Regions from separate parts of the Pseudacidobacterium ailaaui genome, predicted to be linked through region 1. Evidence: predicted binding sites of a transcription regulator. Region 1 holds the regulator's gene; the other holds the start of a gene.
The links. Region 1 encodes LexA, which represses DNA repair genes until DNA is damaged. Its sites were predicted from a motif close to CANTTCGCTTTTTATTCGC; they were not measured.
Positions count from the first base shown of each region.

Region 2: dinB (DNA polymerase IV) is a predicted target of LexA. The motif match lies at 6,543-6,561, and genes of this name have one in related genera.

Region 1 is NZ_JIAL01000001.1:445,688-456,415, forward strand. Features, by position in the region: gene N655_RS16845 (FliI/YscN family ATPase) at 1-158, opposite strand, end outside; gene N655_RS0102085 (FliH/SctL family protein) at 155-781, opposite strand; gene fliG (flagellar motor switch protein FliG) at 933-2,012, opposite strand; gene fliF (flagellar basal-body MS-ring/collar protein FliF) at 2,022-3,632, opposite strand; gene fliE (flagellar hook-basal body complex protein FliE) at 3,654-3,953, opposite strand; gene flgC (flagellar basal body rod protein FlgC) at 3,975-4,418, opposite strand; gene flgB (flagellar basal body rod protein FlgB) at 4,444-4,833, opposite strand; gene N655_RS0102115 (sigma-54 dependent transcriptional regulator) at 4,933-6,165, opposite strand; gene N655_RS0102120 (response regulator transcription factor) at 6,180-6,863, opposite strand; gene lexA (transcriptional repressor LexA) at 7,193-7,798, shown strand; gene trxA (thioredoxin) at 7,852-8,184, opposite strand; gene thrB (homoserine kinase) at 8,453-9,370, opposite strand; gene thrC (threonine synthase) at 9,370-10,728, opposite strand, start outside.
Region 2 is NZ_JIAL01000001.1:118,846-129,573, reverse strand. Features, by position in the region: gene N655_RS0100570 (cobalamin B12-binding domain-containing protein) at 1-11, shown strand, start outside; gene uppS (undecaprenyl pyrophosphate synthase) at 8-829, opposite strand; gene N655_RS19575 (DUF3300 domain-containing protein) at 904-2,352, opposite strand; gene N655_RS0100555 (helix-turn-helix domain-containing protein) at 2,562-3,092, opposite strand; gene N655_RS0100550 (haloacid dehalogenase) at 3,273-3,878, shown strand; gene N655_RS16540 (glycosyltransferase) at 3,798-4,937, opposite strand; gene N655_RS20815 (hypothetical protein) at 4,881-5,018, shown strand; gene N655_RS16535 (OmpA family protein) at 5,272-6,228, opposite strand; gene dinB (DNA polymerase IV) at 6,568-7,638, shown strand; gene N655_RS0100530 (nucleotide sugar dehydrogenase) at 7,763-9,109, opposite strand; gene N655_RS0100525 (NAD(P)(+) transhydrogenase (Re/Si-specific) subunit beta) at 9,318-10,712, opposite strand; gene N655_RS0100520 (NAD(P) transhydrogenase subunit alpha part 2) at 10,709-10,728, opposite strand, start outside.

The DNA.
Region 1 (10,728 bases):
CGCCCCTCGCTGTCCATGATCTCGCAGCACTCCCCCACCGAACACAACGGGCCGGAAGACTCGATCGTCTGCCCCACAGCTTCAACCACACGGCCCTGCCAGCGGAAAGGCTGCCGCTGTTGCAGACGCGCAAAGTAGGTGGACAGAAGTTCCGTCATGACGGTACAGAAGGCCTTGCTGTTTTTGCAGACCGCTCACGGTGTTCCAACAGGTCAAAGAAACCCCGTTCGATCTCTGCAAGTTGCGACTTGACTCCCAGATCCACGCTGCCCAGTGCCGTTTCAAGCAGACACTCCCCAGCATGAAGCGAATCCTCGGCCACAAGCTGCGGGCGAAGGGGCAGAGATGGCATGAGCGCAATCACTTCACTCCACAGGTCGTACTCCGTGGCAGGGACCTTCATCCTCACCTCCGTGGTCTCCGCCAGCTGTCCCAGTGCCACACGCACGGCCCCTGCAAGCAGAAGCGGATCCATCTGGACCTCGCGGCGAAGGACCCTCTCGGCAATGGCCAGGGCCAGATGCACCACTTCGCGCTCAACCTGCGCCAGATAACCGTCCCGCACATTGCAAAAATCCTCGATCGCCTTCTGTATCTGGTCGGCAATCCGCTCCAGGGCCGAAGCGCGCAGCCGTGCTTCGGCCTGCCGGCCCTGTTCAAAGGCCTCCTTTCGTGCAGCTTCCAGCTGCTGCGCAAATTCCTGCTCCCGCGTGATCGCTTTTTGCTCCAGCTCCTCGATACGGGCCTTTGAACCCCCTTCTGCTTCCTCTACGGCCTGCACTGCAGGAGCTTGTCCTTCTTCCGGCCGCAGGAACAAAGGTTTGGGGGCGGTCCAAACAGGCGTTGCGATCGGAGCAGGCTTGTACTCCATTCTGCTGATCTTCTTTCTTTCTGCCGGCTGCAACATATTTCTCTCCCGATCAATCTCTGTTCTACACAAGCAGATCGTCGCCCTGTTCGACCTTGAGCACGATCTTGCCCTCCGCCTCCAGCCTGCGTGCGATGTTGAGGATCTCGCTCTGGGCCGCAGCCACCTCCCGGGTACGCACCGGCCCCAGCACCTCCATGTCTTCCCGCAACATTTCCACGGCGCGCGAAGACATCGCGCGGAAGATATGGGCGCGCACGTCCTCACGGGTCCCTTTCAGGGCCATGGCCAGCACCTTCTTATCAATGACCGACAGCAACTCGCGCATGGTAGGCTGCGGCAATGTCACAAAGTCCTCAAAGGTAAACATCAGGTTGCGGATATTGAGGGCCACTTCCGGCTCGTCCTCTTCAATCTGCTCCAGGATCTTCTTCGCCTGTTCGGCATCCATACGATTCATCAGATCAGCCACCGCTTTAAACCCCGCGTAGGCCTTGCGGCTGGTATCGCCCACGCTTTGCAGCCGTTTGTGCAGGATCACGGCCACCTTCTGCGCCATTTCCGGTGAGAACTGCCGCATTTCTGCCAGACGACGCACGACTGCCACCTTCTTGTCTTCACTGAGACCGTGCAAGACCAGGGAAGCACGTTTGGGATCCAGATGGGCCAGCACCAGAGCCACCGTCTGCGGATGCTCTCCATCGAGAAATTTCCCCAGCTGCTGGGGATCCACTTTCTGCAACATGGCCAGGTCTCCATGGCTGGCCTCCTGCGCCCGCCGCACCAGCGCCAATAGATCCTCGGCCCGCTGCTTTCCAAACGATTCCACCAGCAGCTTGGTTGCATATTCGAGTCCTCCATGCATCATGTAACGCTGGGTCTCGATCATCTCGTAAAACTCTTCAATGACCCGCACGGAGACATCCGGAGGGATGTTGCGCAGCTCGGCAATCTCTTCAGTCAGACGCTGCACATCAGCATCCGGCAGGTTTTGCAGGACCTTTTTCCCCAATTCATCCCCGACCGCCACAACCAGAATCGCAGCCTTTTTGATCCCCGGCAGTTGCCGCGCGGCGGCCATGCGATCGGGGGTCGGAGGAGCGACGAGGCTGGTTACATCAGACACTGGAGCGGCACTGGCCATGGTCTTCTCCTATTCGCTATGGATCCAGCTCTGCAGCAGACGTGTGGCCTGCGCAGGCTCTTGTCGAAGGTGCTCGGTCACTGCATCAAATACCGCCTGCGCCTGCTTCTTCTCGAGCAGCGCGGCTTCATCCTCGGTCTCTGCCAGAACTGCCCCCTCCGCTCCAGCTGGTAAATGCTGTGTATGGGACTGGGGTTCCTGTTTCGCCGACTGCGACGTGCGCAGGGCCGGCCGCACGACGAAGAAAATGAGACTCAGCAGGGCCAGCAGCAAGACACCATACTTGGCCAGGTCCTGTAGATGCGTGGCCTGCGCCAACACTTGCTGCCAGGGACTGAGGGCCGGAGCCGCATTGTCCTCAAAAGCCACATCTTCTACGCTGACCTGGTCCCCTCGGGAGGCATCAAAGCCGATGGCCGTTTCCGCAAGTTCGGTGAGCTGTTTCATCTCCTCAGCGGTCCGCGGCTGCCAGCTTATCTGTTTTCCGTTCACGTTCATTCTGTGATTGATCAATACTGCTGCGGTCACACGCCGAATCTTTCCCGGGTTCTGGACCGTATGCCGCACTTTTTTCGAGGCCCCATAGGTACCGCTTTCTTGTCGGATGTTTTCTGTACCCGCGTCATGGACAGGAAACAGCGGCGGCTTGGTATTCGGAGCATTACTCGCCGTGCCGGGAACCCCTGAGGGTCCGGATTGAGTCCCCGTGTTCTGCTCGGATCGCTGCATGGAAAGCGTCACAACATTGTTCGGATCATAGGTCTCATCCACTTCATCGGCCGACGATGTGTCATACTCCACATTTACCGAGGCCCGCACATTTCCTGTTCCGGCCACCGGTTCGAGCGTGGCCACCAGCTTGTCCGCCAGCTCCTGCTCATGCGCTTCTGTCTCTCCGTTTCCGGAGCGCCTGCCAAGCTGCACGCGTCCGTCTGCATCCAGCAGAGTGACATTCTCCGGTTGAAGACCGTCCACAGCGCTCGCCACGAGGTTTCGAATTGCCTCTGCCTGCTCCTCTCCCAGGGAGCGCCGCCGCAGCTTCAACACGACGGAAGCCTTGGCATCCCGCTGCTGGCTCGTAAACAAAGAGTCGTGCGGCATCACCAGATGCACCCGGGAAGACTCTACGTCCGAAAGCGTGTTGATGGTATGCTCCAGCTCACCCTCCAGGGCGCGCTGGTAGTTCACCTTCTCGTCAAATTCTGAGCCGATCCAGTTCGGCTTATCAAAAAGCTCAAAACCCATCCTGCCGCTCTTGGGGCCGCCTTTGGCCGTGGTTGCCAGACGCGCCTTGTCCAGACTGGAAGCCGGGACCCGCAGGGTCGTTCCATCCGCAGACAGATCGAAAGGAATGTTGGACGCCGTCAGCTCCGAAGCAATTTCACGGGCATCCTGCGGTTCCAGCCCAGCATAGAGGACCTTCCAGTCGGTCCGCGTGGCAAACCAGAGGATGGCAAGAAAGCAGAGCAGGGCCAAAGCCGAGGCCCCGGAAAACCAGAGCTTCTGCTGTCGTTCCATGCTGCGGAAACGGGCGGCCAGGGGCGCAAACATCGCATTGGTGCGCCCAAGCAGGCCGGTGGCCGCGGCCGGTGCTGGTTGTATCTGCTGGTTTTCGTCCATGCTGCGCTGTCCCCGCCGGCTCTAAAACTGCATGTTCATCAGCTGCTCGAAAGCGGCCATACCCTTATTCCGTACGGCCAGGGCAAGCTCGAAGGCCGCATCGGCATTACTGACCGCAATCATTGCCGTGTGCACATCCGTACCGCTGCCATCCAGCAGCCCCTCGACGGCCTGGGAGGCCTGGTCCTCCAGCTGCTGCATCTTCCCCACAGCATCTTTTAGCAGCCCGGCGAACGGCACCTGCTGGGCATTGTCTGTCCCCAAAGCCTCCTCGGTCTGCCCCGCCAGGGATGCTGTCACGATTTGAGATTGAATCTGCATGTCGGTCCCTCGAAGGTTGGTTTAAGACTTCAGAATGTCCAGCGATGCGCTGATCATGCCTTTCTCGGCCTGCACAGCTGAGGCATTCAGCCCGTAGGCCCGCGTTGCTCCCATCATGTCCACCATTTCCGTTAGCGGATTAATGTCCGGATAATTCACATACCCGTCCTTGTCCGCATCCGGATGCCCTGGGTCATAGCGGCGCAGTGTACTTGCCGGGTCCTGAACGACCGCTGAAACTGCAACCCCACCCATTTTCGGCTCCGACTGGGACATCAGCTCTCCGGCAAAGGTAGATGGCTCCGCTGCTGCCGAGGTAAAGACGACATGCTGACGGCGGTAAGGCGTGCCGTCGGCCGTGCGGGTCGTCTCCGCATTGGCCATATTGGCCGCCACAACTTCGGCACGGATCCGTTCGGCTTTCAGCGCCGAACCGCTTATTTCCAGAACACCAAACAGGTTCATTGCCCCTTCTCCCAGATCTGCTGCCTTACTTGTCTGCGTGGATGGCATCCATGATGCGGGTCAACTCCCGTTTCCATAGCTCCACCCCGGTGCGAAACTGTAACTGCGCCTCAGCCAGATTCAGACCTTCGCGATCCATCGAAACATTGTTTCCATCCGGTCGGGCCAGCAGGCCATCCACGAGCCCTGCGCGCACCGTCGGCGGCGTGAAGCGCCTGCGCGCCACGCCATTGTCCGTCTGCGCAGACAGCAAACCCTGCAGCGATCGCTGCATCTCGGCGGCAAACTCAAACCCGACCGTCTTATATCCGGGCGTGTCGATGTTGGCCATATTCTGCGCCGTATATTTCAGCTCCAGTGCTGAAAGATCGAGATAGCGCTCCAGCGCGTCTTCCACAGGGGTCGTAATCTGCATCCTTCATCCTCTCCTTCCTGCCCGCCGATAAATCGAGCAGGCCCGCTCTTTGCTTTGCATGGGAAGGCCCGGTCGGCGGCCAATGAGATTAGAAAAATCTCAGCTCCTGCCCGGCTGATCGCCAAACTCGATTTCTCCAGCATCAATCTCAGGCCGGTCCTCGGCCAGGATCCAGGCGCGCTCCATCACATGCTCCAGCTCGCGGACATTGCCCGGCCAGTGATGCTCCATCAGCTTTTCCATGGCCGCGTGGGTGATCGCTTTTGCCGGACTCTGCCGCGCCAGCCTTTCTATAAAGTGTTCGACCAGCAGCGGAATGTCCTGCGAATGTGCCGCCAGTGGCGGGGTCTGGATCGGAAAGACCGAAAGCCGGAAGTACAGGTCGGCGCGAAACTCCCCCTTTTCGGCCAGCTGCGCCAGATGACGGTGGGTTGCAGCCACAATGCGGACATCCACACGGACTGGCTCATTTTCACCCACGCGTTGTACTTCACCGCACTCCACAAAGCGCAGCAGTTTGGCCTGAAGGGCAAGCGGCATCTCTCCAATTTCATCCAGAAAGAGCGTACCGCCATCGGCGGCTTCAATCCGCCCAGTCCGCCCCTGAACCGCACCGGTAAAAGCACCGCGGGTATGCCCGAAGAGTTCGGCCTCCAGCAAGGCCTCCGGGATGGCCGCGCAATTCAATGCGATGAAGGGACGCCCGGAACGCGGGCTCAGCCTGTGGATCGCGCGTGCCACAAGCTCCTTTCCAGTCCCGGTCGGCCCCTGCACCAGGACCGTCGTGTTGCGAGGGGCCACCATGCGGATGCGGCGGCCCAATTCAGCCATTTGAGGATGCTGGCCGATCAGTTCAGGCAGCTGGGCAGAAAAGGCGGCGTCCGGAGGGGCTGCTGCGACAATCCATCGCTTTTTCTGCGGCGCCTCTTGCTGCTCCGGGAGCACCGGGGCGCTGTTCCAAATGGCCCCATCCGCATCCTGGGCCCGCCGCAGGGCAAAGTGGATCTCATTGCGCCGAGGACTGCGCAGCGTGCTGGCCGCTCTTCCATCCACCAGGACCAGGTCCACGGCAGGATAGAGCCGCTCAAACTCCGCGATAAACTCCTCCACTTCCAGGTCAGGCAGCCAGGAATCCAGGATGACTGCCTCAGCTGGGCAGAGGTCCAGTAGATCCATCACCTCGGCGCCACCGCTGGCCTCGCGCACCTTCCAGTGCAGACCATCCAATGCCTCCTTCACCCGCTGCCGAAAAGAAGCATCTGCGCTGGCCAGAATGGCGGTCCGCACCTGCGCGGCCACGGGCCGTTTGATGACTGTAGCAGTAGACATCATTCCTCCTCTGTGTCTTAGCCCTGGGACGTTGGTTTGAATCCGATGGAATAACCCAGCCCGCGTATGGTCTGGATCAGCGCCGACTCTCCGGTGTCTTTTAATTTGCGGCGCAAATAATTCACATAGACATCCACTACATTCGTACCGGCCTCCGGGTTCATCCCCCATACCTGCCGCAACAGGTCCGTGCGCGGAACGCAGCGTCCCCGGTTCAGCAACAGAAATTCGAGCAAGGCAAACTCTTTATTGGTCAGCTGCACAGACTCGCCGCCCCGTACTGCAGTCCGCTCCACACGATGGACCTCCAGGTCGGCATAACGGAGCACCAGGCCCGCTCCTTGCCGCCGCCGCATCACGGAGCGGCAACGCGCACGCAGCTCACGCAGAGAGAACGGTTTCAGCATGTAGTCATCGGCACCCATCTCCAGACAGCGGACCCGGGTCTCGATTCCCTCTCTGGCCGTCAGCACCAGGACCGGCGCTTCCTCGCTTACCGATCGCAAAAACCGCAGGACTTCCATCCCGTCCCGCTGCGGCAAATCCAGGTCCAGCACGGTAAGGTCCGGCATCTCTGACACAAACATCTCCATCGCTTTCAATCCGTCCTGGGCCAGCATCACCTGGTGCCCCTCTGCCTCAAACCCCCGGCACAAAAACCGCGCCAGTGCCGGATCATCGTCTGCGACCAATAACCGCATCTGGAATTCCCTCGCTGCATTCAACTTCTCTTGTATTGCGGTGGGAACACAAGAAATGCATGAGTGAAATCTGCTGAAGAGATTTTGTATTGGGAAAGCTCCGGCTGGTGTTTCAAGATGGGAATCCGTGCCAAAAATCTCGCCCCGGAAGCCTTGACATGCTCCTTTGGTCAGAAAGCAGATCGTCCGGAAAAGGAGCGAGGCCGGGCAGAAAACACCTTCGCCTCGACTCTGCAGGAAAGCCGCCAAGACCCTGGATCGCCTTAGCGGAAAATTTCCTGGCTCAAATTTTCCTCCACGATTCGCTTTTTATTCGCTAAAATACGGGCATGGCAGTTACGCGACGGCAAAAAGAGGTGCTGGATTTCATTTCCGGCTTTGTGCAACGCAACGGCTACTCCCCCTCCTTTGAAGAGATTGCCCGGGGACTGGGCCTCAAGTCGCTGGCCACCGTCCACAAGCACATCACCAATCTGCAAAACAAAGGGCTGCTTGAGCGGGCACACAACCGCAGCCGCTCGATTGACGTCCTGCCACCCCGCAGCAAATCGACGCTACCGGACCGCCTGCCCCTCGCAGGCCGGATTGCGGCCGGTTTTCCGGTTGAAGCCCCGGAGACGGCCGAAAGCATCTCTCTGGGTGACATCATTGGCAGCCGTGATGTCTTCGTGCTTCAGGTACGCGGCGATTCGATGCGCGATGAGCACATCGTGGACGGCGATTATGTCCTGGTGGAAAGGACGCAGACCGCGCATCAGGGAGAAATTGTTGTTGCGCTCGTCAACGGTGCGGAGACAACGCTGAAACGCTACTATCTCGAAGGCCACACGGTCCGTTTGCAGCCTTCCAATGCAGAGATGGAGCCGATTTACGTCCCGGCAGAGCAGGTTGCAATCCAGGGGCGGGCGTTGGGCATTCTTCGAAGATATGCCTGAAATAAAAAGGCCTGCGCATGGCAGGCCCCTTCACACATAGGTCGGAATTCGATTTAACCGATGACGCGCGCAATACTGCGGGCAATGGTGTCCTTCGGGACATAACCGACAATCTGGTCAGCCACCTTTCCCCCCTTAAAGAGCAGCAATGCAGGGATCCCGCGGATGCCATAGCGCATGGGGGTCGCCTGATTGCGGTCCACGTCCATCTTCATCACCTTCAGCTTTCCGCTGTACTCAGAGGCAACCTCATCGACGATCGGTGCAAGGGCCTTACAGGGACCACACCATGCGGCCCAGAAATCTACCAGCACAGGCTGATCTGACTGGAGCACCTCCTGCTCAAAGTTTGTATCGTTGACTTCTGCTACTGCCAGACCTGCCATGCTCCTCCTTTTTGTGGTGCAAATTTCATCTTCTTTGATGATAAATGCAGGGGAAAGGTCGCAACAGGGGTGAAAATCCAAAATAGAATCCTGCCGTTTTCCCACTTGGCCGAAAATGAGAAAGGCGCCCGGACTCGAATCGCTTCAGAGTCTCAGGCGCCTGGAGCAGCCCTCCCCCAGAACTGCCCACGATTGGAAGCTACTATCTTAGGTCGGTGATGTAAAGCAAACTTTGGTAACCAAATCGTACTTTCCCGGTAAAGTTGACCTATTTCGCAGCATTTTGAAGAAAATGGGCCGGATCGAGCTCCATGTGGCAGGTGAGAATTTCGATCGGTTCGTCCACCACCCGCGCCCGAATTGCCTCCTGCACGCGATTCATCTGAAAATCCGATTCCACCAGCACGAGAACGGAGGGGCCGGCCCCGCTGAGGGTGACGCTCAGAACCTCTTCTTGTTCTGCTAAAGGCAACAGCTTTTTGAGCAAAGGGCAGACCTCGGCACGATAAGGCTGATGGAGCCGGTCCTGGGTCGCGGTCGGCATGACGTCACTGTGTCCTGAAGCGAATACCGCCGTCAGCAAGGCCACCCGCTGAATGTTGGCCACAGCATCCGCGCGGCTGAAGCTCTCTGGCACAGCTTTGCGTGAAAGATGGGTAGACAAAGGATTTTGGGGAACAACCACCAGCGCCCTCCAGTAAGAGCGGGGAGTCAGAGAGATCGCAACGACCTCGTCATTGTGCCAGCAGGCAACGGTGTATCCGCCTAACCAGCAGGCCGCTGTGTTGTCCGGATGTCCTTCCATCCGCGATGCTTCTGTCAGAATCTGGCTGCGGTCCCAGTCAAGGTTGCCAAAATGCGCAGCCAGTGCCACTCCGGCCAGACGGGCTGCCGCCGAAGAGCCAAGGCCCATTCCTATAGGAATGCCGTTCTGGACCTTGAGAGACAGCGGCATGTCCTGGATACCCTGCTCCTTCAGGACCCTCTGATAGGTTTCAAGCAGGAGGTTGTTACTGACCGATCCACAGATGTCAGCATTCCTCCCCCTGGCGGAAACCGAATACGCTTCGGCGGGCGTTGCTTCGACTTCCAGATACAGCGAGAGTGCCAGAGCCACTGCATCAAAGCCCGGCCCCAGATTGGCCGAAGTCGCAGGAAGTTTGATTTTGAATGATTGCTGGACCATTATCTTCTAGCTTTCTCTAACTCTCTCAGTACCGAATCCACCGACGCTTCCAGTTCGACCGCATTGCGTCGAGTTACTTCAATTTCGTCTCGTAAACTGCCAAACTCTTCCGGTTTGAGCAGGTCTCCGCGATGATAGGCAATTGTATAGTCAGAATCCTTGAGAGTGTGTCCGGTCAAAAGCAGCACGACCCTTTCTTCCGGTCTGACTTTCCCTTGAAGCACCAGTTTTTTCAGGCCGGCAAGGGTCACAGCCGAGGCCGGCTCACATCCGATGCCTTCTGCCCCAATCTCGGCTTTGGCCAGTGCGATCTCGGCTTCATCCACCTGCTCGCACCACCCGCCCGATTTCTGGATGACCCGGACGGCCTTCTTCCATGACGCCGGATTTCCAATTCGGATAGCTGAAGCGCGCGTATCTGCCTGGACCGGTTCGAGTGTTTGTCCTGCATTTTTCTGCATGGCCCGGTATAACGGGTTTGCCCCCTGCGCCTGGATGACTGAAATTCTCGGCATTTTCAGGGTCAGTCCGAGATATTTCATCTCCTCAAAGGCCTTGCCCAGCGCCGAGCTATTCGCCAGGTTCCCTCCTGGAACGATGACGTGGTCGGGGACATCCCAATCCATGGCCTCGGCAATTTCGAGTGCAGGGGTCTTCTGCCCTTCCAATCGATACGGGTTTACAGAGTTCAGCAGATAGACCGGGGCCCTCCGGACAACCTCGGTAAGCACGCGGACGCAGCCGTCAAAATCGGTCTTCAGTTGTATGGTCAGGGCCCCGTAATCCATGGCCTGCGAAAGCTTGCCCCAGGCAATCTTGCCTTCCGGAATCAGTACCAGACTGCGCATCCCGGCACGGGCCGCATATGCCGCCATCGCCGCTGAGGTGTTGCCGGTCGAAGCACAAGCCACCCATTCATATCCCAGCTCATGTGCAACCGAAAGGGCGGCTGTCATTCCTGTGTCTTTAAAAGAACCGGTGGGGTTCATGCCTTGATGCTTGGCATATAGGCCCAAAATCCCTGTGGCGCGGGCCGCACGAGGCAGGTGATACAGAGGGGTGTTTCCTTCGCGCAGAGAAACAATGTTCTTCTCATCCTGCAGGACCTGCAGCAATTCGCGGAAGCGCCAGACTCCGCTCTGGTCGGCGTCCTCTCGGGAGCTGCGGCGCTCCTTCCAGAGCCATCGCAGCGCGCTGGCATTCGGTTTTCTCGCACCAGCGGCTGCTGTGCCGTCGCTCCACGAGGGATAAACGACCTCATAAAGATCGCTGCAGTGGGGGCAACGGAAATCGGCTTGTAGTTCACGCTGGCCAGATACACCGCCGCACCCGGTGCAGCGTAGTTGATGTCCTGAATT
Region 2 (10,728 bases), 330 kb from region 1:
CAGGAAGCTAACGGTTCACCAGTTGATTGGCGGGTAAGGAGGCCACATCATCCGACTCGCTGCCGTCGCCCAGTCCTCCGTAGCGACGCTCCCGTCTTTGATAGTCCTCAATGGCTTCCAGCATATGAACGCCGCGAAAATCAGGCCAAAGCCGCGCCGTCACAAAGATTTCCGTGTAGGCGATTTGCCAGAGCAGATAGTTAGAGATGCGCATCTCACCTGAGGTCCGGATCAACAGGTCCGGGTCCGGCATATGAGCAGTGTACAGGTGCCTCTGGATGTCCTGTTCGGTCAGGTCTTCAATTCCGATGTGTCTCTGTGCAATCTCCTGATAAAGGCCCTTGAAGGCATCCAATAACTCTGACCTGGCCCCGTAATTCAGCGCCAGCGTCAAAACGGTGCCCGTGTTCTGCTGGGTGGCTTCGGCCGCCCACTGCATCCGTTCCTGCACCTCAGCAGGCAATTCATGGATTCGGCCGATGTACTGGATGCGCACGTTGTTGTCGTTCATGCGTTTTACATTGTTGTTGAGGTATGTGCTCAACAAGCGCATCAGAAAATTCACTTCAGTTTTGGGCCGACGGAGATTGTTTTCCAGGGAAAAGGCGTAGAGGGTAAGCCATGGCAGATCAATCCGAGAAGCCGTTTCCACAACAAACTGCACTGCCTCTGCACCTTGCTGGTGTCCCAGAAAGCGTTTGAGGCTGCGTCTGCCCGCCCAGCGCCCATTTCCATCCATAATGATGGCTACATGCTTCGGAAGGCGTTCCGGGTCAAGACGGCGGTATATGGCCAGCTCTTCCGGCAGTAACTCGTGAATGCGGCTCAAGATTGTCCTCTCATCCGACCGTAGCACATGGCCGTGGCTGCTGCAATCAGGCACGGCCGCCTCTCCCACAGAGATCAACGGTGATGAGGTTCGCCGCCTCCGCTGAAATGGGGTGCCGGTGGCGCGCTCACATGCGGAGGAGCAGCGTGGTATTCCGGTGCACGATATGTGGGTGCATTCCCTTGTGGTGCCCGGTAGACGGGCATGGGCCGGTTATACGCCGGCGCTTGCGGCGCCAATGGCCGGTACATGTCCGGGGAAGGATATGCGGGCCGTGGCATGTTCTGAGTGGCCGGCCGATTTTGGTTCATGAACCCGTTTGCCGGTGCAGCGGGCCGCATCACTCCACCCGGATTGACACGGTTGGCTGGCTGCGTCAGCATTCCTGGCCGTCCTGTTCCCATGGCTGCTGGGGCCGGACGTGCACCCATGGCCACGTTACGCGCATAGTTTGCAAACTGCGGGCGGTTGATGAAGGACCCGCGCATTCCGGCAAGCTGCAGCGGAGGCGATCCTGGACGGTTCACACCACGGTTGATGACGGTTGTGCTGCGCGTGATGTAGGTCGTGCGGTTATAGATCACGGTGCGGTTATACCAGCCGCAGCCCCAGCGGTTCCATCCCCATCCCCACGGCGCCCAGGGACGCAATGGGACACCCCATGCAAAGCCCATCCGGAAGCCCCATCCAAACCCAACGCCAACGATGTATGCAGGTGCAGGGGCGTAGTAGTAACCCGGCCATGCAACCAGTGGCGTTCCGTAGACCACCCACGGATCATAGACCGGCACATACACTACATCCGGGTTTGCCGGCTCAATCTCAATATTTCCATCATCCTCCGCAACCGTCTCCTGCGGAGTGTCTGTGAGTGTCCCAGCCTGTTGCGCACGCTGCCGCATCTGCTGGACGGCATCCATGACATCCTGCGGCTGGTTGTAGTACGCATTTCCCAGGTCCGTCGTCCACTGCAGATTGTCGTTCATTTGCTTCAGAACAGAGGGAAATGCTGTCAATGCTTTCACACTCGGGTCCCAAGGCTGCGCGTTGGCTGCGGAGGCAATCTGGTCGGGCGATGCGTTGCCTTGCGACTGTATCCATTGATAGGCCTCAACCACCTGCGTCGGGTAGGTGGAGGCTGCCAGAATCTGGGCCACAAGCGCGTCGGGATAAAGAGCAATCGGGGCCACGAGCTGGTCCAGTTGGTCTGGAGAGAGCGGCTGTGCCGTTGCTTGTTGCGGATCTTGAGTGGCCGTCTGCTGGTCCTGTTCTTGTGGCTGCTGCTGTTCACTATCGGACGGCAGCGGCGCTCCGTACTGAGGAATTTGCTGGTTACTGTCGGTGCTGCTTTGTGGCTGCTGCTGGTCCTGTGCATCCGGAGGTGGCGGAGGTACGTCCTGCGCGAAAAGCTTCATGTTTCCAGTAAGCAACATCGCAGAAGCAAGCATGAACGCCAGCCACCGGTGCGTGCTTCCAGAATCTTTCCGGTCGTTCCATTTCAGGACCATTGTTCTCACCTTCATGACAGGTCCCCAAAGACCCTGCCATTCAATCATTAGAACACTAATCCCGGTCTATAGTTTCCCCTTAAGGAAACCGAATCTTGAGCCGATCAAGGCCCTGGAATCCGCTTACAGACAACATGAACAGGTCCACATTTTGTCCATGCGGTCAAGCGGCGGGAATTGCGGGGCGCTTCCCCAAGCCCAAGGGGCCTGAAATCTCTACAAAGTCACGCAGTCTTTCTCCGGCCCATGGCCATATCGCGTACCTGGTTCAGAAAAATAGACCGCTGATAAGCGTCCATGCGGCTGACGTAAGGAGCAATTTCTTTAAGGAAGGGGTCAGCCAGAATGGCTGTCGTTTCTTCATAACGGCGACTCCGCGCATCCCGCAACAGGGCGCAGATGTCCACTTCCAGCGCCTGGGCAAGCCGTTCCAAAGAGGACAGTGTAGGTACTGCCTTGCCATTCTCAATCTTTGAGATGTATGTGCGCGGGACCTGCATCCTTCCCGCAAGTTGACGCTGGCTCAGCTTCCGCTCACGGCGGATATTCCGCACGGCACGCGCCACCTGGATGCCTTCTTCTTCGCAATCGGGCGCGTCATGGGAAAAGGGAGGGACAAGTGCTTCCGGCTCTTCAATTTCAAGGGGTTTGTGACACCGACGGCACATCGAATTCGAGGTGCGGAACTGCACCAGACCGCAGTGTTCGCAACGGAGTACCTCGCGTGCCTCAACGGTTGCTAAGGTAGTTGCCATAATCGTTTTACGGAGCGCCAGAGCATTGCGCGTCCGGGCCGTGAAATTCAGGCATTATACTGAAAATCTTTACGGCTCATGTTTACCATGCAGGCAATGTACCAGCATTGTCAAGTGAAAAATGTGAGTCAAGCCTGAAAAAAACCAAAATTCCGGTATAAAAACAGGAAGAAAGATGCTATGACCCAGAAAAACCCTTATGGCCGAGAGCGTGCCTGGACGCTGCTGAACGAATATACCCAGTCCCCCAGCCTGCTCAAACATGCCCTGGCTGTTGAGACGTGCGTCCGGGCCTATGGTGAGCGCCAAGCCGATGCTCTGGGGCTTACAGAAGAGGCCCGGGAGTCTCTGGTAGAAACATACGCTGTCACGGGTCTTCTGCATGATTTCGACTATGAGAAGTGGCCTTCTCCGGAAGACCACCCGTGGACAGGACATCGTATTCTAACCGAGCAGGGATGGCCAGAGGAGATACGAACTGCCATTCTGGCACATGCCAGCTATACAAATGTTCCACGTGGAACACATTTAGCAAAAGCGCTTTTTGCCTGCGATGAGCTGGCCGGATTTCTTACCGCCTGCGCCCTGGTGAAACCTTCCCGGTCCATTCATGAAGTGGAAGTGGCCGGGGTCCGTAAAAAGCTGAAGGACAAGGCCTTTGCCCGCTCGGTCAGCCGTGCAGACATCATCCAGGGTGCGGAAGAACTAGGTGTTCCGCTCGAAGCGCACATCGCTTTTTGTATCCAGGCCATGCAAAGAAATGCCCAGCTGCTGGGACTTGGGTGACGGGTTTGCCTCTGAGACAAGGATTTCCTGAAGCATCCGCGCACTATTTGTAAGGGAAAAATACTTCTCGAAGCAGGGGCGCGCCCGATTGGCGATGCGATGCTGTTCTTCGGTGTCCATTCTTAGCCATCTGGTCAGAAGCCGCTCCGTTCCCTCCAGGGAGTCATCGTCCACCAGCCCGGCCCCTTCATCGGTAATCTGCTTCCAGATTTCTACCTTGTTGGAAATCAGAACAGGCCGTCCACAAGCGAGCGCTTCAGCCACGGCAACGCCAAAATTCTCCTGGTGAGAGGGAAGGACAAAGGCTTCACAACTGCGATAGGCGCCGTACTTTGCCTCGCCTGTAAGCATTCCTGGCCAGTGTACGCGATGTTCCAGGCCGCACAGCCTCACGATTTCCTGGAGTTGTGCTTTGTATCCAGACTGGTCCGGACCAGCCATGACCAGGTCCACATCAGGATGCTCTGCTCCCAGACGTGCAAATGCGCGGATGAGCAGATCGCAGCCTTTTTTCTCGTGTATCCGGGCCATAAAAAGGAAAAAGCGGCGGTCACGGACCTCTGGGACATGCAAGGAAAAGGCCTCAACCTGAGAAGCAATCTTTTCCTCCGGAGGGTCGATTCCCAGTGTGAGTACCCGGGAGCGCCATGCATGAGGCCAGAAACTTTCAGTCGTCAGATTTTTCTCCTGAGTTCCGGTAAAAAGCAGCGCATTTGCCCGGTGGAGCGCTGGGTAAAGCAGAGGCCAGTAGAGACATTTTTTCAGGTGCTTCAGCGGGTATTGTCGCTTAAACCAAGGATCCATTGCGCCATGGACAAAGACAAAATAGGGAATGCGGCCATACGCGGCCCGGCTTCCTGCCATCGTCACGAATTGCCAGACACCGTGAATAATCAAATGATCAAAACGCAAGATGTTGCGCTCCAACCAACCTGGTAATTTGGCGGAATATCCATAGATCCCCGATGCTGGCCCCAAGGCATGCACCGGGCAAGGAAGGGATTGCAAAAATCTTTCCGATGGATGGTCAAGACAGGCAATTTCAACGGAATCTCCCAAGTCAACGACCTTTTGCGAGAGCTGACGGACTACTTCTGGCGGGCCGCCGTCCTGGGGGTTCATGCTGCGGATGAGATGTAGTGTCCTCACGGGGGGTCCCCAGTCTGCTTGGTTAAACAACGCACAGACTTACCTTAAGATACATAATCTGATTACCTTCGAGAATCAAAAGTTGTTACTTTTGAAATCTTCAAAAAGTAAGATGGCAAAAGTGGTAGGAATAAAGGGCTTAAATTTTAAAAATCTTGCAAAAAAAAGGGCCCCTCGGGGGAGGGGCCAATCTGCCTTGGTTCTCTCGTTGTGTGAGAGCTTGGTTGCGGACCTTTTCTGGTCTTTATTGTTGTGGAACCGCTGGCTGCGACGCAGCACCCTGAGGGGAGGGCTGCGCGGAAGTCTGCTGCGTCGCACCAATCGGCGAACCCGCATTCGATGATGTCGAGTTCAAGGCCGCTAAACTGTTTTGCATGGTAGAAACCCGCACGGCGCTGCCAGAAATAGCTTCGCCACTGTCGGTTTCCATTTTTGCGTTGCCCATCGCAACTTGATGAATGCGATAAACCGGGATCTGCTTTTCGGTGACGAGGTAGCGCACGACCGCATCCGCCATGCGCTGTGAGCTCTGGATTCCGCTTTGCCCACGCACCGGCGAATGGCCCTCTACCTCGATGATGTAACCCTTTTGACCCTGCGCCTGTTCGGCAATTTGGTCCAGGGCCTCTTTGGCCCTGGCATTCAATACGGTTTGCCCAGGATGAAAGCGGATAATGGTGTCATTGACCTTTTGGTACTGGTCCAGACCGGCAACCGTAGTATTCAGCTTGCTGGACTGATCGCTGGCCTGTTGGGCCATAGTTTGCGCTTGTGTCGCCGTGGAATTGGCCTGCTGTGCAGTTTGATTGGCCTGATCGGCGGTGCTTTGCGCCTGTCGGATTCCTGCCTGTGCTCTGCTGTCTACATCTTTGATGTCGTTGGCATTCTTTGCCGTCAGCTGGTCGAGCTCATTCAAGCGGTCTTTTACAGGATTCAACTGGCGATTTACCCATTTCTTACGGGCAAAAGGATTCAGGTGCCCCCAAAATCCTTCATTCGATTTTGTCGAAAGGGGCTGGCCCGTTGCGTATGTACTGCTGTCGCTGGGGTTCATCCCATTTGCGGATGTACCCGTCTGGACCTGAGCGCTGGAAGCAGGAGTGGTCTGCTGGCTGGATTGAGCATAAGCAGGGAGGCCCAGGCTGGCAGCCAGAAGCAACGCAGCAAATGCCCTGAGGTCGAGTCTCGAACTTGCTTTCATTTTGTTGTCCATATCTGTCACCGTATTTACTCGAACACACTCCGGATGCTGCGCAGCGCCCGTTACGCTGAAACAAATAGCAGTTCGGATGCCAAAGTAAGGAAAATCGAGATAAGAAATCTTTTACTCTTTATTTTGAGTAACTTGCAGTTCCATCCGGCGAGTTTGTCCAGCCAGGCACAGGCGCATCATTTGGCCACTACGGCACTTTTACATGGTCACTTTTCCCTCTTACCGGAAATTTTTGCTCGACGGTCCCTTGCTTTGCCGACCGCATGAAAGTGTCAATTGCCAAGAAAACTAGATGGCCTTAGGCGAAAGTAATGCGAAAATAGGGGAGTGGAGCGCCGCAAGATCATCCACGTGGACATGGATGCCTTCTATGCTTCCGTAGAACAGCGGGACAACCCTCGGCTGCGAGGAAGGCCCGTCGTTGTTGCATGGCGAGGAAGCCGCTCCGTGGTTTGTGCAGCATCCTATGAGGCGCGCAAATTCGGGATACACTCTGCCATGCCCTCCTCAAGGGCCGAGCGACTCTGTCCGGAGGCCATCTTCATTCCTCCGGACTTCCATCGCTACCGGAATGTGTCGCGTCAGGTGCGCGACATCCTTCTGCGGCATACAGACAGAATCGAGCCTTTGTCCTTAGATGAGGCTTATCTGGACGTCACTGAGAACAAAACCGGTCTGCCGACGGCGACGCGCGTTGCCAAGGTCATCCGGCAACAGATCCGCGAGGAATTGCAGTTGACGGCCTCTGCCGGCGTGGCCCCAAACAAATTTCTGGCCAAAATTGCCTCGGACTGGAAGAAGCCGGACGGGCTTTTTGTCATTCAGCCAGAGGAGGTGGACGAGTTTCTCCTTCCTCTGCCAGTTGGGCGCATCCCGGGGGTGGGCAAAGTCATGCAAAAGCGTCTGGAAGAAGTTGGGGTGAGGACGGTTGGTCATTTAAGGGGCCTAGAGCTTTCTTTCCTCGAAGATCGCTTCGGGCGCTACGGCGTGCGTCTCTATGATCTGGCGCGCGGAATCGACAATCGTCCGGTGATGACTGACCAGCCCACCAAATCGATTTCCGCCGAGGACACCTTTGAGCGAGACATGACACTTGATGAAATGGAACCAGTCGTCCGCCGGCTGGCAGAAAAGGTCTGGGCAGCGGCGTGCAAGGACCCTCGCCAGGCACGCACAGTTGTCTTGAAGCTGAAGACCCCGGAGTTCAAAATCCTCACCCGCAGTTATACCCTGGCATGGCCTCTGGCCACGTGCGACGAACTGGCGCGGATTGCGCTTCGTTTAAGGGAGCGCGTCGGCCTGGGGGACAGGCAGCGGTTTCGGTTGGCAGGTGTGGGCCTGAGTAATTTCCGAGGGCCGGAGGAAATGCCGGAGCAGCCAGCACTTTTCGGGGCCTGACCACGGGAAGCAAGGGAAACGCTGGGGGAGGCCCGGAGCTTTCCGCAGAGAGGGTTGGACTTTTCCGGGCTGCAGAGGCATGGAAACCATAGGATGATTCCTGCCATGCCCCTGCGCTGTATTCTCAGCACCGGACGATTTTGGGTGAAGAAATCCCTTTGGTGGCATTGCGTGTATCGACTACAAGCTGAGATTCGCGGACAATGCGCTGATAGTCGTAATCCGAATGGTCAGTCACGATCAGGACGCAATCAAACTGTGAGAGATCGTCGAGAGGAGTGCAGTGCATGTCCAGATGATAGTGGCGGCCTTTGCCAACATAGGGGAAGAAAGGATCGTTGTAAGCAACGATTGCGCCTTTCTGCCGGAGCAGCTCAATGATGGTCAGTGAGGGCGATTCTCGCAGATCATCGATGTCTTTTTTATAGGCCATTCCGAGGATGAGCACCCTGGAGCCATTCAGAGGCTTCCTATGGCGGTTAAGGGCCTCAGCGGTTTGTTCCACGACATAATAAGGCATGGCCAGGTTGACTTCGCCGGCCAGCTCGATGAATTTGGTCTGGAAGTCGTATTGTTTGGCTTTCCAGGAAAGATAGAACGGGTCAATCGGGATGCAGTGTCCGCCGAGTCCCGGACCGGGATAAAAGGCCTGGAATCCGAAGGGTTTGGTCTTGGCGGCATCGATGACCTCAAAGATATCAATGCCCATGCGATGGCAAAGCTGCTTGAGTTCATTGACCAGGGCGATGTTGACACAGCGATAGATATTTTCAAGCAGTTTCGTCATTTCGGCCGCCGCCGGGGACGAAACCGAAACGGTACGGTTGAAGATGCTTGAGTATACAGCCGAAGCCAGCTCCTGGGCTTCTGGACCGACACCGCCAACAACTTTCGGGATATCACGGCGGGCCACGGTGTCATTGCCCGGGTCTTCACGCTCCGGAGAAAAAGCGACGTAAAAGCCGCTGTCTCCGGGTTTGCGCGCCACACTCAGTCCCAGGCAGTTTTCCTTTTCGAGGATGGGAACAAGCAACTCCTCTGTAGTGCCAGGATAGGTCGTGCTTTCCAGAATAATGAGCTGGCCTTCGTGGACCTCAGGGGCGATGGCCAGGGCCGTATTGCGGATAAAGCTCAGGTCCGGCTCGTGAAATTCATTCAGGGGAGTGGGTACGCAGATAATGACGACGTCCATCTCCCGGATCTGGGAATATTCCGAGGTCGCATGGAAACCTTTTTCCTGCGCTGCCTGAATTTCCGTTGCCGGAATACGGACAATATAGGAACCACCGTTGTTCAGGGTCTGGACCTTCTGAGGGTCGATATCAAACCCGGTGACGCGAAAACGTTCCTCGCTAAACAGCAGAGCCAGGGGAAGACCCACATATCCCATGCCTACGACGCCGATACGGGCGCTACGTGATGCAATTTTGTCCTTCAGTTGACGGGCGCTGCCGGCAAGTACGGTCGCCATGAAATCCACTCCTTTAGACCACACAAAATATCATGCCAGACTGGCATGGATATCGGTGCATGATGCAATTTGAATGCCATCATGGCCAAGCTGCTCGCAGAAAAATGTCTGGGCCTCTGAGAGTGGAGGCCTGTTGCCACTAGGATAGGAAAGAATTTATTTTCAGGTACTTACCTCACTAGCCTGCACTGGCTGGGAGTCTTGGGCTTCAAACGCCTGCGGCCACTGCATTCAGCTCCTTGATTAAACTGCCGACGAAGGCCTTTGCATCTCCGAAGAGCATCAGGGTCTTGTCCAGGTAGTAAAGGTCATTATCAATTCCGGCAAAACCGGGACTCATGCTGCGCTTAATGACCATGACGGTACGGGCTTCATAGGCATTGAGGATAGGCATTCCGGAGATAGGGCTGCCTTTGGTGAACCGCGCTGCCGGATTCACAACGTCATTGGCGCCGATGACCAGGGCGACGTCTGTTCGCGGGAATTCAGGGTTGATCTCGTCCATTTCAATCAGGCGGTCGTAGGGGACATCGGCCTCGGCGAGAAGGACGTTCATGTGTCCAGGCATACGCCCCGCGACGGGATGAATGGCAAAGCTGACTTCGACACCGCGTTTGCTCAGGACATCGTAAAGCTCACGAAGCTTGTGCTGGGCCTGGGCCACGGCCATCCCGTAACCGGGGATGATGACGACCTTGCGGGCAGCATCGAGGATTTGCGCTGCTTCCTCCGCACTGGCGGAGCGGATGGGGCGCGCTTCGGTTTTCACTGCGGTCGTCTGGACAGTTCCGAACGCTCCGAAGAGGACGTTGGTGAATGACCGGTTCATAGCGCGGCACATAATGACCGAAAGGATGAATCCTGAGGAACCGTCAAGGGCCCCGGCAACGATGAGCATCTTGCTGTTCAGCACAAAGCCCAGGAGTGCAGCGGAGAAGCCCGCATAAGAGTTCAACAGAGAGATGACAGTTGGCATGTCTGCGCCACCGATGGGGGTGACCAGAAGGACGCCGAAGACCAGTGCCACGATGACCATGGCGACGAACAGGGCGGTATGCTGCGGATGGATGACCAGCGCAATGGCAAGGACCAGGGCCGCGGCGAGCACAGAGAGGCTGACAATGTTTTGTCCCTTATAGACAATCGGACGCTGGGGCAGGATTTCCTGTAGCTTTCCTGCGGCGATGAGGCTTCCGGTGAAGGTGAGCGAGCCGATGATGACTTCCAGTGCAATCTCGCCCATACCAAAGCGGGTCAGATGGTCAAGCCCCTCGTAGTACTCAGCGATGCCGATCATGGCTGCCGACAATGCGCCGAAAGCGTGGCTCAAGGCCGTCCGCTGCGGGACCGCCGTGATTTTCACCATGCCGAGGGGAATGCCGATTCCGGCGCCGATCATCAGCGCGATGAGGATCCACTTGTAGGCCACGACTTCCGGGTTGTTCAGCGTGGCAAGGACGGCCAAAGCGGCTGCGATTTCGCCGGCGAGCACGCCCCGGCGGGCGCTGACAGGCGAGCTCAGCCATTTCAGCGCGAGGATGAAGAGAACAATTGCGGTGATGTATGCGAAGTGAAGATATTGCTCGATAGCCACTGCGTTCATGGTCTTTTTGCTCCGC